2 regions of the Rossellomorea sp. KS-H15a genome follow, and region 1 is predicted to be linked to the other one. Evidence: predicted binding sites of a transcription regulator. Region 1 holds the regulator's gene; the other holds the start of a gene.
The links. The regulator LexA, encoded in region 1, represses DNA repair genes until DNA is damaged. The targets are predictions, from matches to a motif close to CGAACATATGTTCG.
Positions count from the first base shown of each region.

Region 2: M1J35_RS16850 (Y-family DNA polymerase) is a predicted target of LexA. The motif match lies at 2,772-2,785, and genes of this name have one in related genera.

Region 1 covers NZ_CP096886.1:2,547,378-2,552,927, forward strand. The annotation lists gene M1J35_RS12935 (methionine gamma-lyase family protein) at 1-787, shown strand, start outside; gene M1J35_RS12940 (MerR family transcriptional regulator) at 936-1,352, shown strand; gene glnA (type I glutamate--ammonia ligase) at 1,390-2,724, shown strand; gene lexA (transcriptional repressor LexA) at 2,902-3,522, opposite strand; gene M1J35_RS12955 (cell division suppressor protein YneA) at 3,678-4,004, shown strand; gene M1J35_RS12960 (YneB family resolvase-like protein) at 4,016-4,666, shown strand; gene M1J35_RS12965 (DUF896 domain-containing protein) at 4,771-5,004, shown strand; gene tkt (transketolase) at 5,193-5,550, shown strand, end outside.
Region 2 covers NZ_CP096886.1:3,280,672-3,286,221, reverse strand. The annotation lists gene M1J35_RS16870 (SDR family NAD(P)-dependent oxidoreductase) at 1-85, shown strand, start outside; gene M1J35_RS16865 (DUF3221 domain-containing protein) at 135-656, shown strand; gene M1J35_RS16860 (GRP family sugar transporter) at 826-1,677, shown strand; gene M1J35_RS16855 (glucose-1-dehydrogenase) at 1,691-2,476, shown strand; gene M1J35_RS16850 (Y-family DNA polymerase) at 2,852-4,114, shown strand; gene M1J35_RS16845 (YolD-like family protein) at 4,137-4,469, shown strand; gene M1J35_RS16840 (CDGSH iron-sulfur domain-containing protein) at 4,522-4,737, opposite strand; gene M1J35_RS16835 (iron-sulfur cluster biosynthesis family protein) at 4,868-5,200, shown strand; gene M1J35_RS16830 (hypothetical protein) at 5,240-5,550, opposite strand, start outside.

The DNA of each region.
Region 1 (5,550 bases):
CATTACTACAAAGACAAAGATGGTTGGGATCCAGCGATCAAAAGGGTATGCCAACCGCCCATCCTTTACAATTGAAGAAATAAAGGAAATGATTGATTTCATTAAAGAAATTGATCCAGGAATTGTTGTATTCGTAGATAACTGCTACGGGGAATTTGTCGAAGTGAAAGAACCCTGTCACGTCGGGGCGGATCTAATGGCGGGCTCCCTTATTAAGAATCCTGGTGGTGGCCTTGCGAAAACAGGTGGATATATCGTCGGAAAGAAAGAATATGTAGAAGCATGTTCCTTCAGGATGACCTCGCCGGGAATCGGAGCGGAGGCAGGGGCATCTCTCTACAGCCTTCAAGAAATGTATCAAGGATTCTTTTTGGCGCCTCATGTGGTCGCACAATCATTAAAGGGAGCGGTTTTCACTTCTGCACTACTGACCGGGCTTGGCATGAACACAGACCCTTCGCCTCATGCCAGGCGTACGGACTTAATACAATCGGTGCAATTTGATGACAGGGAAAAGATGATCGCTTTCTGTCAGGCAATCCAATCAGCCTCACCGATCAATTCTCATTTCACACCGTATCCGAACTATATGCCGGGCTATGAGGATGATGTCATCATGGCCGCGGGTACGTTCATTCAGGGAGCGAGCATTGAACTATCGGCGGATGGACCTATAAGACCACCTTATATAGCTTATGTTCAAGGCGGGTTGACATACTCCCATGTGAAAATCGCCGTTTGCTCAGCGGTGGACAACTTAATTGAAAAAGGTTTAATCACCATATAAAAAGGATATTAAAGGAGTAATTGGATAGTCTAAAGTGGACTATCCAATTCTTTTGATTACTTATGTAAGAAAATCTAACATTTGATTGACAGAACTCCTGACATTACATATAATGAATTCAAGAAGGAAAATAAAAGGAGGAATCAAGATGAGCGGAAGTGAAATTCGTCGAACGATGGCATTATTTCCAATCAGTATTGTCATGCAGCTCACGGACTTAACGGCTCGTCAGATTCGATACTATGAAGAGCATCAACTGATAAACCCGGCAAGGACCGAGGGGAATCGTCGGCTCTTTTCCTTGAATGACATTGATAAGTTATTAGAAGTAAAGGATCTGTTAGATCAAGGTATCAACATGGCAGGGATTAAGAAGATCTTTTCTGTGTCCGGCCATAATGAAAACAAAGTCGTATCTGACGTAAGTAATGAAAAGGAAGAAAAAGCAAGACAGGATCTATCTGACGACGAGCTGCGTAAATTACTTCGCAATGAATTGATCCATTCCGGTCGGTTCAATCGATCATCTCTGCGTCAAGGAGATATGTCCCGCTTCTTTCATTAAATAAACCCTTTAATAAACTTGAGGAGGAATTACGTAAATGGCAAAGTATACTAGAGATGATGTGTTAAGATTAGCGAATGAAGAGGGAGTTAAGTTCATTCGACTGCAATTCACCGACATTTTAGGGACGATCAAGAACGTAGAAATCCCTCTTAGTCAGCTTGAAAAAGCTTTAGATAACAAAATGATGTTTGATGGTTCTTCCATTGAAGGATTTGTCCGTATCGAAGAATCAGATATGTATCTTTTCCCTGATTTAGACACATGGTTGGTTTTCCCTTGGACAGCTGAAAAAGGGAAGGTAGCCCGTCTGATCTGTGATATTTACAATCCGGATGGCACTCCGTTTGAGGGAGATCCCCGTAATAACCTAAAACGCATTTTAGGTGAAATGGAGGAGCTTGGGTTCACTGACTTCAATCTTGGGCCAGAGCCGGAATTCTTCCTCTTTAAATTAGATGTAAATGGCGAACCAACGTTGGAATTAAATGATAACGGTGGCTATTTCGACCTCGCCCCTACCGATTTAGGGGAGAACTGCCGTCGTGATATCGCTTTAGAACTTGAAGAAATGGGCTTTGAAATTGAAGCATCTCACCATGAAGTTGCTCCTGGACAACATGAGATCGATTTCAAATATGCAAATGCATTAAAAGCTTGTGATGATATTCAGACATTCAAACTGGTAGTTAAAACGATTGCCCGTAAACACGGTTTGCACGCTACATTCATGCCGAAACCATTATTCGGTGTAAATGGTTCAGGAATGCACTGTAATATGTCCCTGTTCAAAAATGGAGTGAACTCTTTCTTTGATGAAAAAGGTGACTTGCAACTAAGTGATACTGCCCGTCAATTCCTTGCTGGTATCATTAAGCATGCCACTGCTTTTACAGCTATCACGAACCCGACTGTCAACTCATACAAGCGTTTAGTTCCAGGATACGAAGCACCTTGCTATGTTGCCTGGTCTGCACGTAACCGTAGCCCGTTAATCCGTATCCCGGCTTCCCGTGGGTTAAGTACACGCGTTGAGGTCCGAAGTGTCGACCCTGCAGCAAACCCTTACCTTGCTATGGCTGTATTACTTGCGGCAGGATTAGATGGAATCAAGAATAACCTACCGGCTCCTAAGCCGATTGACCGCAACATCTATGTAATGGACAAAAAAGAGCGTGAAGAAGCAGGTATCGTGGATCTTCCTGCAACATTACATGCGGCTCTTGAAACATTAAAAACAAATGAAGTCATTGTTAAGTCCCTTGGCGAACATATATTCGAACACTTCGTGGAAGCGAAGGAAATCGAGTGGGATATGTTCCGTACACAAGTACACCCTTGGGAGCGTGAACAGTACATTCAAATGTATTAATGACCAGAAACCCTCAACGATATATCGTTGAGGGTTTTTTGCACGAATTTCGGGTTGAGAAGGGAATCTGGGAAGGAAACGATATGAAAAAAGCCTGAGGATGGAAATTTCGGCTTCCAACCTCAGGCTTTTTCATTATAATGATAACCGTCTTATCCATGCATACCGATGCTATTATCAGTGAACTTGACGATACACCCCTACCACTTTACCCAAAATGGAGACGTTTCGCAAAATGATTGGTTCCATTGTTGAGTTCTCTGGCTGCAGACGTACATAATCCTTTTCTTTAAAGAAACGTTTTACCGTTGCTTCATCTTCATCGGTCATGGCAACGACGATATCTCCGTTGTTCGCTGTCTGCTGCTGGCGAACAATGACAAAATCCCCATCCAATATGCCGGCTTCGATCATACTGTCACCCATGATTTCAAGCATGAAGACCTGCTCATCAGAAGGGGCCATCCGCTCGGGCAATGGGAAAAATTCTTCCACATTTTCAACAGCCGTAATCGGTTGACCTGCTGTAACTTTACCGATTAAAGGAACGTTTACTACACGTTGTCGCGGAATCGTATCTTCTTCAAGGTCCAGAATTTCGATCGCTCTCGGTTTAGTCGGATCACGACGGATCAGACCTTTACTTTCAAGCCTCGCTAAATGTCCGTGTACAGTGGAACTGGAAGCAAGACCGACGGCTTCCCCGATTTCACGTACGGAAGGGGGATACCCTTTTTCTCTGACTGCAACTTTAATATATTGTAGTATGTCCTGCTGTCTCTTCGACAATTTTGTCATGTTCACGCACCTCTATTATAGATCTTATGTTCCCATTATAGCATGTCACGATTATTGATACAAACATAAGTTCGAATTTTGTTGACACCAAACGAGTGTTCGTATTACAATGAAATCAACAAAACAGAACAAACATTCGTATGGGGGTAATATTTATGTTAACACATATTTGGAATCGATTCTCTTACATTATTATATTATTTGTTTTAGTCCTTTCGGCAGCTTGCTATTTATTAATCAATATGACTAATCAGCCTTCCTACCAAAGTATCACAGTAGAGGAGGGTGATACTCTTTGGACTATTGCCAAACAGTATAATGAAGAATATTCTATGACAGTGGAAGAATTTATCGCCTGGGTTGGGGAAGAGAACGAATTGAATTCTTTTGCCATCAAGCCTGGTGAATCACTTGTTTTACCTATTGAAAATCAAACAATATCAACTCAATCAGATTTCGAACTGGTCATGAACGAAGAATAGAGGGATAGAAGATGAAAGCAGTCATATACTGCAGGGTAAGTACCAAGAAAAACACACAGGAAACATCATTGGAGCGGCAGGAAGAAGAACTGGTAAAATTGGCAAACGAACATCATTATGAAGTAAGTGCGGTCATCAGGGATCAGGCGAGCGGCTTTGAATTGGACCGTCCAGGTGTTTTGGAACTTTTGGACTTGGTCAGGGATAAATCAATCGAGGCAGTGCTTATCCAGGACGAAACAAGAATCGGCAGGGGAAATGCCAAGATCGCCCTTATCCACTGTCTGTTAAAAGAAGAAGTGAAAATCATCAGTCAGACTCATAGTGGTGAATTACATTTATCCGAATCCGATTCTATGGTCATCAACATTGTCAGCATGGTGGAGGAATATCAACGCAAGCTGCATAACCTTAAAATCAAGCGGGGCATGAAGCGTGCTGTGGAAAATGGCTTTCAGCCTCATAAAAATTTAAAAAACAAAGGAAATGTTGAAGGAAGGGAACGCATTGAAGTTCCGGTCGAGGAAATCGTGCGATTAAGGAAAAATGAATTAACCTTCGCTGAGATTGCAGCTACTCTCAGGGGATTCGGATACGATGTATCCAAAGCTACGGTACATAGACGCTTCAAGGAATATATGACGTCCCTTGATCATGCATAACCCTTGTTTTATCTCCTTTATTCTAGTAACATGACGGTAGTGTGATACGCTGCTTCTAGAATGTTTTAGAGTTTGCAAACTATGCAATAAAGGAGTTTTTATAGATGCTTTCAAAATCAAAAATGAATAGAATTAACGAACTTGCCAAAAAGTCCAAAAGTAGTGGACTCACTGAGCAGGAAGCGAAAGAACAGACTAAACTTAGAAAAGAATATCTAGAAACGTTCCGTCAATCGATGAAGGGAACAATTGAAAATACACGAATCTTTGATCCGGAAGGAAATGAAGTCACACCTAAAAAGATCCAAGATATACAGACTAAGAAAAAAATGCATTAATCAAAAAACTTCCAGGCCAACTTTGAAAGGTCCTGGAAGTTTTTTGATTCATTTTACTCCCTTATGATATTTAAAGGGTTTTTTATTTTCAACGATCATAAAGTCATGTTATCATTCAAGATAGTTGTATAAACTATCAAAGAAGATTAATATTAATAAGGTACATTAAAAGGAAGGATGTCTGACATATGTTTGATAACACAGATCAATTAGCAATTAATACAATTCGTACATTATCAATCGATGCGATTGAAAAAGCAGGTTCCGGGCACCCGGGAATGCCTATGGGTGCAGCTCCAATGGCGTATGCACTTTGGACAAGATTCATGAATCATAACCCTAAAAATCCAGAATGGTTCAACCGCGACCGTTTTGTCTTATCTGCGGGACACGGTTCGATGCTGTTATACAGCCTACTTCATCTTTCTGGGTACGATGTTTCAATGGAAGATCTTAAAAATTTCCGCCAATGGGGAAGTAAGACTCCAGGACATCCAGAGTACAAACACACTCCTGGTGTAGAAGCAACAACTGGTCCGCTTGGAC
Region 2 (5,550 bases), 730 kb from region 1:
ATGGATGAATATAGGGAGCAAGTTCTATCAATTATTCCCATCTTTTGTCGAAAAAGTAGGAAATAACCTTTTTTTCAAAAAATAGTGAAACCAAACAGTGCCATCAATCGTCTAATATAATAAGGGGGGAGTCTATGAAGAAATGTTTGACTGTTATGATCCTTTTTTCCTGTATACTGTTCACCGGATGCGGGCCATCAGCATCTGTCAATTCTCAGGCCAGCACAGATTTCATAGGCTTTGTCACCCAATTGGAAAACAATCAGGTGCTGATCAATGACGTTTGGTTTTCTTTCGATCAACAAACTGTCATGTTGACAGATCAAGATAAAAAGCTTCATAAAGAAGATATAGAGATGGGCAAAAAAGTGAATGTGACCTTTAATGGGGAGATGCAGGAATCCTATCCCAGAAGGGCTTCGGCGGATCAACTGGTGTTTCTGACAGATAAAGAGAGTGAGACCGAAGAGACTGTTGTGAAATTAGTCATGAGTGATCCCCGGTTCTCACAGGTCGTCATCCAATCCATCGAAAAAAACCCCACCGGTCTCTACTCGTTACGATTCAAAGACCTTTCCCTCGACCGTGATGTCCATGTCATGGTGAATGTCGAGAATGAAAGGGTCATTGTCCCGATACATACTTCTACCAAATAACAAAGAAGAAAGCGTCGATTACACCTCGACGCTTTCTTTTTTTTTGAGGTTACACCTTAGGGAAGAAGGGTATGCAAGAGAGAGTGGGAAATATTTTGCGTTAAACGGGTAGAATTTTTGTTTCAGAGGAAAACTATGATTATTGTCGGAAAAAGGATGTGGGTGTATGATAGGGATTCTTTTAGCCCTGATCCCCGCGGTCGCGTGGGGAAGTCTTGTGTTTGTAAGTGTAAAACTTGGAGGGAATGCCTACAGTCAAACAGTTGGGATCACGGTTGGTTCACTGTTGTTTGCGATTGGCGTCTTCTTCATCAAGTCCCCTGAGTTAACATTATTTGTGTGGGGCATCGGGTTTATTTCCGGCGTCTTCTGGGCTGTCGGGCAAGTGAACCAGCTTGCCAGTGTTAAATTCATCGGCGTTTCGAAAACCGTCCCGATTTCAACGGGAATGCAGCTGATCGGAACGACGCTCTTTGGTGTTCTGGTATTTAAAGAATGGAAAACGACTGAAACGATCCTCCTTGGAAGCGGGGCGGTTCTGGCTCTGATCATCGGTGTCGTCCTCACCTCATTCACACAGAAGTCCGAAGGGGATGAAGGCTCTCAGTTGAAAAAAGGTCTGTTAACCCTGCTCCTTTCCAGTTGTGGATACATAGCCTATGTTGTCATATTAAGATGGTTTGATATTGACGGATGGCAAGCGATTTTACCACAGGCAATCGGTATGTTCATCGGAGCCGTTGTCATCACATTCAGGCATAAGCCATTTAACAAATATACGGTTCGAAATATTTTAACCGGACTTATGTGGGCATCCGGGAATCTCGGATTGCTCCTTGCCCTGCCCCGGATCGGTGTGGCGACAAGCTTCTCCCTGTCCCAAACGGGAATCGTCATTTCCACTCTCGGTGGTTTGTTCTTCTTAGGGGAAAAGAAATCGAAAAAGCAGATCCTCCTCGTCATTGCAGGGTGTGTCCTGATCATCATTGGCGGGGTTCTATTGGGCTTTACGAAAGATTAAGGAGGAATAGGACATGTATACAGATTTAACGGATAAGGTTGTCATCATAACGGGTGCCGCTACTGGTATAGGAAAGGCGATTGCTAAACGCTTTGCCTCTGAAGGCAGTAAGGTGATCATTAATTATTTCAAAGAAGAAGAAAACCCTGAAGGACTTGTAAAGGAAATCGAAGAAGCAGGTGGGACAGCCTCCATCATTCAAGGGGATGTGTCAAAAGAAGAGGATGTCCAGGGGTTTGTCCGATTTGCTCATGACACGTATGGCCGTCTGGATATCTACGTGAACAATGCGGGAGTCGAAAATGAAGTTCCGTCTGAAAATCTGCCGATTGAAGATTGGCAAAGGGTCATCAACACGAACTTGACAGGTACATTCCTAGGTTGCCGTGAAGCGGCGAAATACATGCTCGAGCATGGCATCAAGGGATCGATCATCAATGTATCGTCTGTCCATGAAATCATCCCGTGGCCTCACTTCGCTCATTATGCAGCCAGTAAAGGTGGGGTGAAATTGCTGATGGAAAGCCTGGCGCTGGAGTTTGCACCAGATGGGATACGGGTGAACAATATTGCTCCAGGGGCCATTGATACACCCATCAATGCCGAGAAATTTTCCGATCCGGAAAAGAAAAAAGGAGTGGAGAAGCTCATTCCCCTCGGCTACATCGGAGAACCTGAACAGGTCGCTTCCTGCGCTGTTTTCCTAGCCTCCAATCAGGCAAGCTACGTCACGGGTACAACGCTCATCGCGGATGGGGGTATGACGAAATACCCAGGATTCCAAGCTGGAAAAGGTTGATGAATGAGAAGGTAAGTCCAAAATCACAAAAATGATTTTGGACTTATTTTTTTGTTCTGATCCTTGTGTATGCCAGACTTTGTGTCAATCATTTTATGCTTGTCGCCCCATGGCATGCCCCTCCGCTTTTCTATTTGGCCAGCTCCGGCGGCTAGAGGCTCGAGGTCATAAGTCAAACATACCAAAAAGGCAAATGGCGCCTTTCCGGTATGTTCATCTTATGCTTTTCGCCTCTGTCCAAGCCGCCTCCGCTTTTCTTATTATTCTCTCTGTTTCCAGTAATTTAAGTTGAAAGGGAACGTATATTCGGTTAGAATCATAACTATACTATATAAGAACGTTTGTTCTATTTTGGGTAAGATGGAGGATGAGGATATGACTGTCGATTACAGTGTGCTGCCACACCACAAGATTTTGTGCATCGATATGAAGAGCTTTTATGCTAGCTGTTCGGCTGTCATGGAGGGGTTGGATCCCCTTGAATGTCACTTGGCTGTAGTGGGGGATAAAAGTCGGCAGGGAAGCATCGTACTGGCGGCCTCACCCAGGATGAAGAGGGACTTTGGAATCAAAACGGGTTCGAGGATGTTTGAAATTCCAAACGACCCGAGAATCCAGCTTGTAGAGCCGAAGATGGCGACGTATGTCCGGATCTCCACGGAGCTGACCCGCCTGTTTCATCGTTATGTTCCAAAGGATGCCATCCACACGTACAGTGTGGACGAAAGCTTCATTAAGATTGATGGGGCGACGGGCCTCTGGGGGGACGCGGCCACCATCGCCGGCAAAATCAAAGACGATATGGAAAGGGAATTCCAGCTTCCGTGTGCCATCGGAATCGGCCCCAATATGCTCTTGTCCAAGCTGTGCCTGGATCTTGAAGCAAAGAAAGAGGGAATTGCCGAGTGGACCTATGAAGACGTCCCGGAAAAGCTGTGGCCGCTCTCTCCGCTCCGTGAAATGTGGGGGATTGGAGGACGCCTAGAGAAGACCCTCAATCGCATGGGCATCTTCTCTATCGGGCAATTGGCGAAGTATGACCTGGAGAAGCTGGAGGCGAAGCTCGGTGTGATGGGGAACCAGCTTTATTATCATGCATGGGGGGTGGACCTGTCCGAAATAGGGGCACCGATCATGGATGGGCAGGTCAGCTTCGGCAAGGGTCAGATCCTGCTGCGGGATTATAAGGAGAGAAAGGAAATCAAACGCGTCATTTTAGAAATGTGCGAAGAGGTCGCAAGGCGTGCCCGGACCCATCGCAAGGCCGGGCGGACCGTGAGCTTCGGAATCGGCTACAGCCACGAGGAGTTCGGAGGGGGATTCCACAGGTCACGGACGATAGAGGAACCGACCAATATCACCATGGATCTGTACCGGGTGTGCCTGGAACTATTCGAAGAGAACTATAATGGGAAAACCGTACGGAAAATCAATATCGCCCTTTCGAATATTGTAGAGGATGGAGCGCTGCAGGTTTCCCTGTTCGAACCTGACCGCTGGGAAAAACGGGAGCTCGGGTATGTAGTGGATCACATCCGGAATAAATATGGTTCCGGGGCCCTGCTTCGCGCCGTCTCCTACACAGAAGCCGGGACGGCAAGGCATCGTGCCCGTCTGCTCGGCGGACATAAATCATAACGAATGACAGGAGGTGAGAGAGTTGATTCGGGATCGAGGTAGAATCAAGTGGACCTCCATGATGCTCCCCGAGCACGTGAAGCTCCTGAGGGATTGGGCAAAGGAAGATACACACGAAAAGAGGATCGAACTTGATGAGCAGGAGCTCGACAGGATGAATGAAGTTGTCGCAGAGGCGATGGAGTTTGATAAAATGGTGTCGATTACCCACTATGTGAAGCACCGTCATCAATTATCGATCGGAACCGTTCATCATGTCGACCCATTGGAAGGGAAGCTGCACGTCGTAGACAAGTTTGAAGACGTACACTATATTCCACTGGCAAGCGTGGTGGACATTCGTTTTTTTGACTGATCTCCAAATGAAAAAAAGAGACTTCGGGTGAAGTCTCTCTTTTTCATTCCATTTACTCTTCGTCCAATACCTTTTCTGCACGTACACATGATTCAAATTTCCCTTTGTGAGAAGCGTCGCAAAACGGCATGTTGGTTGATAGACCGCAGCGGCACAGAGTAAACACTTGTTTCGTTGGAAATACATTTCCGTCAGCATCAATCAGTTCCACATCGCCGCTTACGCGAAACGAACCGTTATCATTCACTTTAATTTGAGCTTTTGTCATGAAAACCCACCCTTTCTAGAAAATACAAAAGAATCCCCACTATCGATAGTAAGATGAAAAGAGTAAAAAAGCAATATTCTAAAAGGAACAAATGAAATGTGGTAGGATAAAGGACAGAGGAGGTCATCGAATGAAAATCCAACTAACGAACGAAGCAACCCAAAAGATCCAGGATAAAATAGAAAACAAACAAGGTCACCTGAAACTCAAATACGATACAGAAGGCTGTGGCTGTGTGGTGAGCGGCATTCCTACCCTGTGGTTTGTCCATCGCCCGGTTGAAGGTGAAGATATCAAGATCGACACGAACAGTCATTCAATTCTCGTAGAAAAATCAAAGATGGTCTTTCTGGATGAAGAGCTGAAAATCGATTTTTCTTCCCAAAGCAATACATTCCAATTAAAAAGCCCCGCTCAGATCATCAATGGGAGAATGAACTTTTTGATGTACCCTGAGGAATAGAATACAAAAGCTCCGGTGCATGCCGGAGCTTTTGTGTTCTTAAAACCAATAATACGCACAAAATATAACCATGAAGCCGAAAACAGAAAAAAGGAGAGTCCCTGTAAAAAACGGGGAGCGGACCGGGATGAAAATCCGTATCGGAGAAGAGAGCCCGAATTTTTTCAAAAACAACAAGTCTGTATTCATGTTGAAATGAGCATGGTAGGGGATCACCCAGATGACAAATAGAAAGACGGTGCAAGAAATGAACAGTGCATCCAAAAAAGCCAGGTGGAAAAAGAAATAGACAGAAAAAAGAAAAAGAATTTCATTGAAAAGGGTAAGGGAGAAGAAGAAAAGCTGCTGAC